Regions from separate parts of the Cellvibrio sp. ARAG 10.3 genome, predicted to be linked through region 2. Evidence: predicted binding sites of a transcription regulator. Region 2 holds the regulator's gene; each other region holds the start of a gene.

Region 1 (4,281 bases), on a different contig from region 2:
ACTGGATCTCCCGGTGTGATTATCGGGGCCGCTGGGAAAGCGAGGTCAGACGTTCGCTTATCACCCTCAAAGCCATGATCTATATGCCCACCGGTGGCATGGTCGCAGCGCCTACAACCTCCTTGCCGGAAGTCCCCGGCGGCAGCGCCAACTACGATTATCGCTTCTGCTGGCTGCGCGACACCGCTTTTGCGCTGGCGGTACTGTTAAACGAAGGGTTTCGCAAAGAGGCGTGCCACTGGCGCGACTGGTTACTGAAAATAATGGACCTGCACGATGAACCGCTACACGCCTTGTATACCCTAGAGGCCACAGTGGCGCCGCCGGAGGAGTTGCTCGACTGGCTGCCCGGTTATGCCAATAGCCGGCCAGTACGCGCAGGCAACGCCGCCAGCCGCCAGTACCAGTTGGACGTGCGCGGCGAGCTGATGGAAATCCTGCACCTGGCGCGCAAGCATGGGCTGGACCTGCGCGATGAGATCTGGGCCCTGCAATGCGACATCATGAGCCACCTCGAAACCCGCTGGCGCGAGCCGGACACCGGTATCTGGGAGTTTCGTACCCTATGTGATCATCTGACCCATTCCAAGGTCTTAAGCTGGGTGGCCTTTGATCGTTGTATCAAGGATGCAGAGACGTTCGGTTTCGACGCACCGCTGGATAAATGGCGGCGCCTGCGCGATGACATTCGGACGGATATTCTCGAACACGGGATTGATCCGGAGGGCGGTCATTTTACGCAGCGTTATGGTAATCCGGAGGTTGATGCCAGCCTGTTGATGATTCCGCTGATGGGGTTTTTACCCGCTGATGATCCGCGCATGCTTGCCACCGTCAAGGTGATTGAACGGGATCTATGCGAAGACGGCCTGGTGCGACGTTACCGAAGCGGGGACCAGGCCAACGAGGAAGGGTTGTTTCTCGCCTGTTGTTTCTGGCTGGCGGATAACTATTGCCTGAGTGGCCGACAGGCGGATGCGGAGCGGTTGTTCGAGCGGCTGCTCAGCCTGGCTAATGATGTGGGGTTGCTGGCGGAGGAATATGATCCGCGCCGCCAGGTTCAGTTGGGTAATTTTCCACAGGGTTTGAGCCATCTTGGCTTGATCAGCACCGCGAAGCTTATTGCCAAGGCGAGCGAGGCTGATGTTGATCTGACGTGATTTTTGCAGGAGATGAGGTATGAGCAAGCATTCTGAGAGTAAAGCACCGGAGCAGCCGGAGGTGGATAAACAAAGCCGGGGGACTGATGCGGAGCATCGGGATATTTTGTTGTCGCATCATGAGGCGGAGGCGGGGAGTCCGGCGGATGTGGCGGTGTGTGGTGAGGAGGATCCCGGGGTGGGGTTGGAGCAGTTGGTGACGCGGGACGAAGATGACTAACTTTGGCTTTTTTAAGCGGAAAGTTTGAGGGTCGTCATCCGTTTGTTATCAGGACAAGGTTTCGAAATCGCATAGATACGTCCATGTAGCTCCCTCAAGTCGTCCGTGACTTGAGGGTTTCGAAACCTTGTCCTGATAACAAACTCACATTGTGCCAATGCATGGAATTTAAACGCACCAAATCAGGTCAATAAGCAATTTTGAATGGAAATCTAGCACTGTTTTTGTGCTAATTATTTGCGCCATTTAAATTCATTAGCGCTCTCAGTGAATATTTGATGCATTAAATTAATGCACAAATAGGTTGCCCCCTCTGCATTTTTGTCACTTCAAAATAAAAATTTCAATCTAAACAACGAGATACAAAACCCTCTCAAGAATCAGGCACAGATATTGCGAAAAGCCTGTCAGGCAGAAATTGCTTTTCGTCATGTCTACCGATAAATCTGTTCTTGAGAGAGTGCGCTATGTCTTATCTTGTCCCGTCAGAGTTTGTTACCAAAATGGTGGATGCCGGTGAGTCCAAAATTTATATGGCCACGCGTGATGCGTTGATCAGGGCCTATATGGCGGGTGCGATCCTGGCTATTGCGGCGGTGTTTGCCGTGACGGTGTCGGTGCAAACCGGTTCGCCGTTGTTGGGGGCGGTGTTGTTTCCGGTTGGGTTTTGTATTTTGTATTTGATGGGTTTTGATTTGTTGACCGGGGTGTTTGTGTTAACGCCGCTGGCGAAGTTTGATAACCGTCCCGGTGTTACCTGGGGTGCGATTTTTAAGCATTGGGGTGTGGTGTTTACCGGTAATTTCCTGGGTGCGTTGACGGTCGCGTTTTTAATGGCGATTGTGTTTACCTATGGTTTTACCACTGAGCCCAGTCAAGTCGGCAAGGTGATCGGTGATATTGGTGAGGGTCGCACGCTGGGTTATAAGGAGTATGGTGCGGGTGGGATGTTGACTATTTTTATCCGCGGGGTGTTGTGTAACTGGATGGTATCGCTCGGTGTGGTGGGTGCGATGGTGTCGACGAGTGTGAGCGGTAAGGTGATTGCGATGTGGATGCCGATCATGTTGTTCTTCGCCATGGGTTTTGAGCATTCGGTAGTGAATATGTTTTTGTTTCCTTCCGGTTTGATCATGGGCGGTAATTTTTCGATTATGGATTACCTGATCTGGAATGAAATTCCCGTGGTGATCGGCAACTTGGTTGGTGGCTTGTCGCTGACCGGCTTAACCCTGTACAGCACCCATGTCAGAACCGCCCCCAAACGCAGCTTTTAATTAATACGCATTGAATGTAAGTCGGATTAGCCGCAACGCGGCGTAATCCGACAAACACCTCGAACCTAAAATAACACTGCCACCTCCATCCATGCCCTCACCCACCCAACTTCTACTCACCATCGGCCAGGCCACTCACACAGGCCGCAAGGAAACCAATCAGGATTTTCACGGTGCGTATATTCCCAATGGCCCTGCGCTCAACACCAAAGGTATTGCCATCGCGCTCGCCGATGGCATCAGTACCAGCAGTGTCAGCCATATCGCCAGCGAAACCTCGGTGAGTGGATTTCTGGCTGATTATTTTTGTACACCAGAAAGCTGGTCCGTTAAAAAATCTGCCTTGCGCGTGTTGATGGCGACCAATTCCTGGTTGCACGCGCAGACGCGCCAAAGCCCCTACCGTTATGAACAGGATCGCGGTTACGTGTGCACCTTCAGTGCGCTGATTGTTAAATCCACGACAGCGCATATTTTTCATATCGGCGATGCGCGTATTTATCGTCTGCATGAAAACACGCTGGAACAGTTAACAATCGACCATCGTCTACGCATCTCTGAAGACACCAGCTACCTCAGCCGCGCGCTGGGTGTTAATCCGCATATTGAAATTGATTATCAGGCGCTGAGCCTTGAACAGGGGGACCTGTTTATCCTGGCTACCGACGGTGTTTATGAGCATGTGGCGTCAAGTGAGATTATCGACACGCTGAAACAGCACCCGGATGATCTCAATCAGGCGGCACACGCCATCCTGGAACGCGCCTATGAAAGTGGCAGTACCGATAATCTCACCCTGCAACTTGTGCGTGTTGACCAATTACCTTCGCAAGAAGCTGCTGAGCGTTATCAGTCGATAACCGAATTGCCTTTCGCGCCGCTACTGGATGCGCGGATGATGCTCGATGGTTTTAAAATCCAGCGTGAACTCCATGCCAGCCACCGCAGCCATGTGTATCTCGCAGTCGACACAGAGACCGAAACGCCGGTAGTTATTAAAACGCCATCGGTAGATCAACAGCAGGACAGGCAACACCTCGAACGATTATTAACAGAAGAATGGATCGCCAGGCGCATCCATAGCGCTCACGTCGTGAAAGCCCATCCACTCAACAGGAAGCGCAATTTTTTATACACGGTAATGGAATATGTAGACGGTCAAACATTGACCCAGTGGATGATCGACCACCCACAAGCGGATCTGGAAAGTGTGCGCGTGATCGTTGAACAAATTGCACAAGGCTTGCGGGCTATCCATCGGCTCGAAATGGTTCATCAGGACTTGCGGCCGGATAACATCATGATAGACGCTTCCGGTACGGTAAAAATTATTGATTTCGGCGCGACCCGCGTCGCTGGCATCATGGAAAATGTGAGCGAGCCACACAGCATTCTCGGTACTGCGCAATACTCTGCACCGGAATATTTCCTCGGTGAAACCGGCAGTGCCCGCGCCGATATTTTTTCACTCGGGGTGATCACCTACCAGATGCTTACCGGACAATTACCCTACGGTACCCAGGTCGCCAAAACCCGAACCAAAGCCGCGCAACACAAATTACATTACCGGACGATTGTCAAAGATGAGCGACAGATCCCCATCTGGGTTGATGCGGCGATCCGC
Region 2 (4,281 bases):
GTGTTTCCAATGGGGGTTAGGCAAACAACGCGCATCAAAAACCAGATCCGCATTCACCGGAATGCCGTGTTTGAAACCGAAAGATTCAAACAGGATGGCCATATTGGATTCATTACGGCCAACCACGCGTTCTTTCACCAAATCACGTAATTCATGCAGATTCAAATGGCTGGTATCCAGCACCAGATCGGCGGCATCACGAATCGGTTCCAGCAGGTTTTGTTCTTCGGTAATGGCTTCTTCCAGGTTGGTGTTGGTATCGCTCAAGGGATGCTTGCGCCGCGTTTCACTGAAACGCTGGATCAACACCGAAGGTTGTGCGTCAAGGAATAGCACGCGAAACGGTACATGGGCTTCCTTCAGTGTCTCAATCATCATCGGAAAAATGTTGAGATCCTGCCAGGCGTTGCGCACATCGATACCAATGGCAAATTTCTGCGTGTCATCCTTGTGAATCTGGATTTGTGCAACCAGCGCCGGCAACAGGCTCACCGGCAGATTGTCGATGCAATTAAAGCCGACATCCTCCAGAACATGCAGTGCGGTACTTTTACCCGAACCGGATAATCCACTCACTATCACTAAATGCATGGGCGTAGGTTCCTGTGACTTATTCATCAATCCGCCGAGGCTGCCGGACATTGTTTGTTTACAATGCCGCTGATTAATCCTTGCTGATGGCTATCTCGTACAAGGCTGCGTCGCTGTCAGCACCGCGCAAACGCTCGCGAAATTCGCTGTCATTGAGCGCGCCCGCGAGGGCCGCCAGGTTTTGCAGATGTTCGCCATGGGCATTTTCGGGCACCAACATGGCAAATAAAATATCCACTGGCTCAGAGTCAATGGAATCAAAGTCGATGGGCTGGTTGAGGGTAATCAAGGCCCCGATGACGCCGTCATAGTTTTCCACCCGACAGTGTGGAATGGCAATGCCGTGGCCAATACCCGTGGAGCCGAGTCGCTCCCGCGCAATCAGCCGACGAAATAAATCGTCGGCGTCAATAGCGGGAATGTCCTGGGCGATGGTGTTGGCAAGGATTTCCAGCACACGCTTTTTACTGACACCCTCGATGTCGCACAAGGTGCGGCCCGGGGTGAGAAGAGATTGTATTTGCATAATGTATTAACGATGGCTGCGCATTTTTTCTTTGTGTTTAATCAATTGCCGATCGAGCTTATCGGTCAGCAGGTCAATAGCGGCATAGAGATCTTCTGATGTCGCATCGGCGAATAAATCCTTGCCGCTTACATGCACGGTGGCTTCCGCTTTTTGTTCCAATTTATCTACCGAGAGAATCACATGGGTATTGGTGATGCGGTCGTGATGATTATTGAGACGCTCAAGTTTATTGTTGACGTAGTCCTTGAGGGATTCGGTAACTTCCAGATGGTGACCGCTGATAGTAATTTGCATAGTACTTCCTCTTCGTTATGACAGTTGCTTAATCTTGCCTTGCGACACGATTATTGATTCCTGCATAGTGCTAAAACACTTTCTGCATACCCGATGTTGATCAGCCTAGCAGTGGAGAAAAAGGATGTCATAGTAAACTTTTACGCTCATTGGACGGCGGGATATTCAATGATTCCCGATACTTGGCGATGGTGCGTCGCGCCACCTGGATTCCCTGCTCGGATAAGAGCTCGGTGATCTTGCTGTCGCTCAGAGGCTTTTTTGGATTTTCCGCGCTCACCAGTTTTTTGATGATGGCACGAATCGCCGTAGAAGAGCATTCGCCGCCGCTGTCTGTACTCACATGACTGGAAAAGAAATATTTAAGTTCAAAAATTCCCTGGGGTGTATGCATGTACTTCTGGGTCGTAACCCGCGAAATAGTGGATTCATGCATATCGACAATTTCAGCGATATCGTGGAGTACCAGCGGCTTCATTGCTTCGGCACCGTACTCAAGGAAGCCGCGTTGTTTTTCCACGATGCAACTTGCAACTTTAAGCAGGGTTTCATTACGGCTTTGCAAGCTTTTGAGAAACCAGCGTGCTTCTTGCAGGTTGTCTTTCAGAAAGGTGTTGTCGCTACTGGAGTCTGCCCGTTTTACCATGGAGGCGTAATCGGTATTGATCCGCAGACGGGGCGCAATATCCGGATTTAATTCGACAACCCAGCGGCCATCCCGCTTTTCCACGAAGACATCCGGTACCACATACTCGGTGTCGCCGGACGCAATCATATCGCCCGGGCGCGGATTCAATCCCTGGATCAGCGCCACCGCCTGGCCCAGTTCGCTTTCCTTGAGTTTGGTGCGCCGCATCAATTGGCGGTAATCGCGACTGCCCAGCAGCGGCAGGTATTGCTTGACGATCAGCTTGGCCGGTTCGAGAAAAGGCGTAGTCGGGGCGAATTGTTGTAGTTGTACCAACAGGCATTCAGACAGGTTCTGACTGCACACCCCGCAGGGGTCAAATTGTTGCAGGCGATGTTGTACCGCAACCACCTCGTCCAGTTCCAGCTCATCCAGTTCAGTGATCAAACCTTCATAGATATCGGTAAGGCTGACAGAGAGCATACCGCTGGGATCGACCGCATCGATGATTGCCATGGCGATAACGCGGTCCTGATCTGACATGGGGGTCAGATTGAGCTGCCACATCAGGTGATCGTAAAGGGAGTCGGTAACGGCGCGCCGGCTTTCAAAGTCGTTATCTTCGCCATCGTAGGAGGATGCGTTGCTGGTATGGGAGGACTGATACACATCGTCCCAACTGGTATCTACCGGCAATTCATTGGGGATGGATTCATTCCAGTCGGTGTGGGGCTCATTATCGACGTAGCTGTCGTTATCCGAAAAACTTTCGTTGTCTGAAAAGCTTTCCGTGTCGTTGTAGCTCGTTTCTGCGTAGCTGTCCTTGTCGGCAAAGGTATCTTTATCGTTAAAACCTGAATCAAGATCTGCGTTGGCTTCTGCGGCCACTTCCTGTTGGCGAGGGTAATCACTGTCTTCTCCGTCACCGGCCTCGGCGGGAGTGTGGCTGTCATAAGCCTCTTCAATTTCCAGCATGGGGTTGGAATCCAGGGCCTCCTGAATTTCCTGCTGCAGATCAAGGGTCGACAATTGCAACAGGCGGATTGCCTGCTGCAATTGGGGCGTCATGGTCAGTTGTTGGCCGAGTTTTAGCTGTAGAGACTGCTTCATCGTAAGTAGAACTAAACCCCAAAAAAATGATGTTGTTCAGGTGGAGTTTAGACAGCCTTTGTCTTGCAGGCAATAACACCTAGCAATCTTTGTGCCTGTTATACAAATTTAATGGCTTGTCAAGTGATTTGTCAGAATACACCTGAAGTTACAAGCGGAAATTTTCGCCCAGATAAACTTCGCGGACCTTGTGATTACTCAGGACCGTTTCTGCATCGCCTTCGGCGATGATGTGACCTTCACTGACGATATAGGCGGTTTCGCAAATATCCAATGTTTCGCGTACGTTGTGATCGGTAATTAACACACCAATGCCGCGATCTTTGAGGTGGCGCACAATCTGTTTGATGTCATTGACGGAGATGGGATCAACCCCCGCAAAGGGTTCGTCGAGCAGGATGAATTGTGGTTCGGTCGCCAGTGCCCGGGCAATTTCCACCCGCCGCCGCTCACCGCCCGATAGGGACATGCCAAGGCTATCGCGGATATGGGTGATATGGAATTCCTGGAGCAGGGAATCGAGTTTCGCGTGCCGCTGCTTGCGATTGAGGTCTTTGCGGGTTTCAAGGATGGCCATGATGTTGTCGGCCACCGTCAGTTTGCGAAATACCGAGGCTTCTTGCGGCAGGTAGCCGATACCGGCGCGCGCGCGGCCGTGGATCGGCAGATGGGTCAGGTCTTTCCCGTCCAGCACGATGCGACCTTCATCGGCACTGACCAGACCGGCAATCATATAGAAACAGGTGGTTTTGCCCGCGCCGTTGGGGCCCAACAACCCGACAATCGTACCGCTGGTGACGGCGAGTGATACATCAATAACCACTTTACGGCTCTTGTAGCTCTTGGCGAGGTGTTGGGCTTGCAGCGTCGGCATGGTCGACTCAATCTTGATTGATGGTTTGGGGTGGGATGATGATCTCAATGCGCTGCGGTTGCTGCGCATCGTTTTTTCCCGCCGCTTTCATAATTTCTTTGCGAATATCGTAATCAATGCGGTTGCCACTGATAGATGCGCCGTTTTCCTGCTCCAGAAATGCATCTTCCAGCAGTAACAAATGCTCATCGGTCAGGGTGTAGCGGATGCTGTTGGCCTGGGCGGTGATTGTCGCCTGGTTTTCGGCCGGTTTTT
Region 3 (4,281 bases), on a different contig from region 2:
AGCGAGGTTGAACGCCGAGCCAGGGCATTGGAAGCCTCTAATCAATCCCTGGAACATGAGATGGGTGAACGGCAAGCCGCCGAAGATGCCCTGCGCCAGGCAGACCGCCGCAAGGATGAATTCCTCGCAACCCTTGCGCACGAATTACGCAATCCCCTGGCGCCCTTGATCAATGGTTTACATATCCTACGCGCCAAGGATACCAACTCTGCCATCGCCGCCAACGCGCAATCGGTCATGGAGCGCCAGCTCAAACAAATGGTGCGCCTGGTTGACGATCTGCTGGATGTCTCGCGCATCACGACAGGAAAATTAACCATCAGCAAAACCCGTATTGATGTGCAGTCCATCATGCGTGACGCCGTGGAAGCCAGCCGCGGATTTATTGAAAACTGCGGCCATCAACTCAATGTCACCATGCCCGACGAGTTGCTGTATATCGATGCCGATCCAATCCGGCTTGCGCAGGTGTTTTCCAACCTGTTGAACAACGCCGCCAAGTACACCAATCGCGGCGGTTTGATTAATTTCACCGGGCAGTTGCTGGACGATAAAGTGGTGGTGGAAGTTACCGACAATGGCATCGGTCTGGCAGCGGATATGCTCGATAATATCTTCCATATGTTCACCCAGGTCGACCAGACGCTCGAACGCACCCACGCGGGTTTAGGTGTTGGCCTGGCCTTGGCAAAACGCCTGGTCGAACTCCACGGCGGGCAACTCGTCGCCCACAGCGGCGGCCCCGGTTTGGGCAGCAGTTTTCGCGTGTACCTCACCTGCGCCGCAGCGCCGGATAAGCACGCTGACCAATCGCCGGGACCGATTGCGCAAACCCGCTCCCTGCGTCGTATTTTATTGGTGGATGACAATGTTGATTACGTGGCCACCATGGCCACACTGCTAAGCGCGCTGGGCCATGATGTACGCACAGCACACGAGGGTTCAACGGCGCAACATATTGCGCGCAATTTTATGCCGGAGTTTGCGTTCCTTGATATTGGTATGCCGGGTTTGAATGGCTACGATCTGGCGCGATTGCTACGCCAATTTCCCGAAACCCGTCAATGCGTCCTGGTTGCTGTGACCGGTTGGGGCCAGGAGAAAGACCGCGATTTATCCCGCCGCGCCGGTTTTAATCATCATCTGGTCAAGCCGGTAGAGTTAGCCCAGATATTGGCGATCCTCGAACAAGGGACAGCCCTGGTAACCGATACCGATGATGGGCACCGGCGCACACATCATTCACATTAGTTGTGCGGTGCAAAAAAACGGACAAAAATTATTTATTTCATCGCGCGTTTTTTCCTGCGCCCTCGCTGCGTTCATACGCCGCTTTCACCTCGCTGTTTTCTCATTAATACGCACATTCCTTGTGCGCACGCACTCCCGTGGCTCACGGACCTGGCGCACAAAATAAATCATGCGTCAGTTAAGTGTTAGCTTACGCACGGAAGTAAATTCACCCGAAGCGGTAGCTTACACACGGCTGTAAGACAAAAGGCTCACACTAACTTCAAACCTGTGCTGTTACATCGATGGAAACGACGGCGGACGACACGAAGAGTGGTAACTCTTTCACATTGTGCTTCCGCAATTGGTGTAAACCGGCACCCCTTTTCTCAAGCACTCCCGAAGCGGCCTTTCTTTTGCATAGGTATTGCTACGCAAGCTTCGTCGTTATACGGGGAAAGGCCATGAACGCCACAAAGGAAAACCCATGAAGGAATTTTTTCGAACAGTAGTATGGGGCGTCCTGATCTGCATGGCAGTTGCCAACGCCCACGCACAAAACCGTTACTTGATGGGACCGGGTGATGAAATTCGCCTGACCGTTTATAACCAGCCTGATCTCACCACCGAGGGACAAATCAGTGGTGATGGCACCCTGGAAATTCCGTTGCTCGGCAGCGTGCAGCTCGCTGGTCGCAGCAGTGCCGACGCCGCACGGATGATCGCCGATCATTATGTGCGCGGTGATTTCTTACAGGATGCTCACGTCAATATCCTGATCACCAAATACCGCAGCCAGTCCGTGGCGATTCTGGGCAAGGTTAACAATCCCGGCAAACTCGTATTGGAAGGCCCCACGTCACTGACCGATGCCCTGGCCTATGCCGGTGGCGTTGCCGAAACCGGTAGCGAACACCTGATCCTGATCCGCACAGATAAAAACGGCAAACAGGAACGTTATGAATACGACCTGCAACAACTGCTGAATCACGATGCAGAAGACCAGCCGGTGGTGTGGATGAAAAACGGCGACACGATCTACGTTCCGGTGGCCGGCCGCTTTTATCTGAGTGGTGAGGTGCGCTCGCCAGGCATGTACCCACTCGACCGCAAACTTAACGTGATGCAAGCCCTGGGTGTTGGCGGCGGCCCAACCGCACGCGCCAATGCCAAAGCGGTCAAGCTGTATCGTCGGCAGCCTGATGGTTCTACCAAAGAGTTGCGGGCTCAACCCGACCAGCCGGTAGTGGACGGTGATGTGTTGGTTATTCAGGAAAGCCTTTTTTAGGGAGTCAGCAGTATGAACCTGGCAGCACTTTTACGAATCTTGCGCGCGCGATGGTTGACCATCGCCGGTATGACCCTGATCGCGGTGGTGGTGGCCGGTATTGTTACCTTCCAGACGCCTAAATCCTACACCGCAGCGACGGAGTTGATCATTGACGGCAAGGGGCAAGACCCTATCAGTGGCGAGTCCCTGCCGGCGCGGATGCTGTCCGGCTATATTGCCACCCAAGCCGATATCATCCGCAGCCGCAATGTGGCCAACAAGGTGATCGACCAACTCAACCTGATCGAAGAGCCGGCCCTGCAACCCGAATTTCGTGCGGCCAGCACCGAACCCCTGCCCTCGCGCGGCTGGCTGCTCTATTACCTCAAGACCGGGCTGTCGGTTACTCCTCAGCGCGACAGCAGTGTGCTGAGCATTTCCTTCAAAGCCCGCAATCCGGAATTGGCGGCGCGCATCGCCGATGCCTTTGCCCAGGCTTATATCCAGACCAACCTGGAGCTGCGCATTGAGCCGGCCAAACAAATTACCCAATGGTACGACCTGCAACTGGAAGCCCTGCGGGAAAACCTGGTGGATCGGCAAAATGCACTGGCCGCCTATCAGGAAGAACACAACATCATTGCTACCAGTGATCGGCTGGACCTGGAAAGCGCCAAGCTCGCGGAACTCTCCTCCATGCTGCTGGTGGTACAAGGCCAGCGGCTCGATGAGCAAAGCCGCAGCAAACAACTGGATGGCAGCAAACCCGGTGCCCTGCCGGAACATGTGCTGACCAATCCCCAGGTACAAAAGATCTCTGACGAGCTGTCCCAGGCCCAGGCCCGCATGGCCGAGATAGGCTCCCAGGTCGGCAGCAATCACCCCCAGTATCGCCAGGCCCAACGCGAAGTGGCCGCACTGCAAAGCCAATTGCAACGCACACTTAAATTGGTCGGCGGCAGCCTGCGCTCTTCGGTAGAACTCTCACAGAGTCGCGAGGAGCAGTTAAAGGCCGAGGTCGCCGCGCAAAAAGAACATGTGCTGCAACTGAACCGCAACCGCAACCAGCTCACCCTGCTGCGCCAGGAAGTGGATAACGCCCAGGCCGCCTACGACGCCGCCCTGGCGCGCGCCTCACAAACCAAGCTGGAGAGCCGTATCGCCTTGACCGATGTAGCCATCCTCAATACCGCCGCGGTGCCCAGCAAACCCACCGAACCCAAGCCGGCCCTGAACCTGGTGATTGCCACCATGCTCGGCCTGTTGCTTGGCACAGCCGTCGCCCTGTGTTGGGAGTGGATTGACCGGCGGGTCCGCAGCGGTGACGAACTGGAAGCCAGCCTGGGTATCCCCGTGCTGGCTTACATACCTCTGGAACGGAATTGGTCCAAAAGGGAGATCAAGCGATGAACAACCTGGCACAGGCTACCGCTGAAGACCTGCAAGTCCCCAGTACCCGCGTCAAGATGGGCCATATGCTGGTGGATAACGGCAAGATCACCGCCGCCGACCTCAAGGCCATCATCGCCTTGCAAAATGAGCGGGGCATCCGCTTCGGCGAGGCGGCCTTACTCCTTGGGCTGGTCAGCCCGGCAGATATCCGCTCCGTGCTCGCCCGACAGTTTGCCTATACCTCGGTACCCGATGCCGCCAGCCGGCTCGCGCCGTCGCTGACGGCGGTGTTCAAGCCGGACAGCAGCGAGGTGGAGGCCCTGCGCAGCCTGCGTAGTGAACTCATGCTGCGCTACTTCAACACTGCACCAAATCTCAGCCTGGCAGTG

Evidence for each region. Region 2 encodes sigma-54, which starts transcription at its own class of promoters, with help from an activator protein. Its sites were predicted from a motif close to TGGCACANNNNTTGCNNT; they were not measured.
Region 1: ACSV5M_RS15240 (formate/nitrite transporter family protein) is a predicted target of sigma-54. The motif match lies at 1,763-1,780, and genes of this name have one in related genera.
Region 3: ACSV5M_RS15600 (SLBB domain-containing protein) is a predicted target of sigma-54. The motif match lies at 1,647-1,664, and genes of this name have one in related genera.

Annotation. Positions count from the first base shown of each region.
Region 1 covers NZ_JBPYCU010000012.1:71,770-76,050, reverse strand. The annotation lists gene ACSV5M_RS15250 (glycoside hydrolase family 15 protein) at 1-1,160, shown strand, start outside; gene ACSV5M_RS15245 (hypothetical protein) at 1,180-1,380, shown strand; gene ACSV5M_RS15240 (formate/nitrite transporter family protein) at 1,848-2,657, shown strand; gene ACSV5M_RS15235 (protein kinase domain-containing protein) at 2,749-4,281, shown strand, end outside.
Region 2 covers NZ_JBPYCU010000007.1:95,704-99,984, forward strand. The annotation lists gene rapZ (RNase adapter RapZ) at 1-591, opposite strand, end outside; gene ptsN (PTS IIA-like nitrogen regulatory protein PtsN) at 665-1,117, opposite strand; gene hpf (ribosome hibernation-promoting factor, HPF/YfiA family) at 1,124-1,414, opposite strand; gene ACSV5M_RS10870 (RNA polymerase factor sigma-54) at 1,542-3,152, opposite strand; gene lptB (LPS export ABC transporter ATP-binding protein) at 3,301-4,026, opposite strand; gene lptA (lipopolysaccharide transport periplasmic protein LptA) at 4,034-4,281, opposite strand, start outside.
Region 3 covers NZ_JBPYCU010000013.1:16,577-20,857, forward strand. The annotation lists gene ACSV5M_RS15595 (hybrid sensor histidine kinase/response regulator) at 1-1,251, shown strand, start outside; gene ACSV5M_RS15600 (SLBB domain-containing protein) at 1,718-2,518, shown strand; gene epsF (chain length determinant protein EpsF) at 2,531-3,910, shown strand; gene ACSV5M_RS15610 (chain-length determining protein) at 3,883-4,281, shown strand, end outside.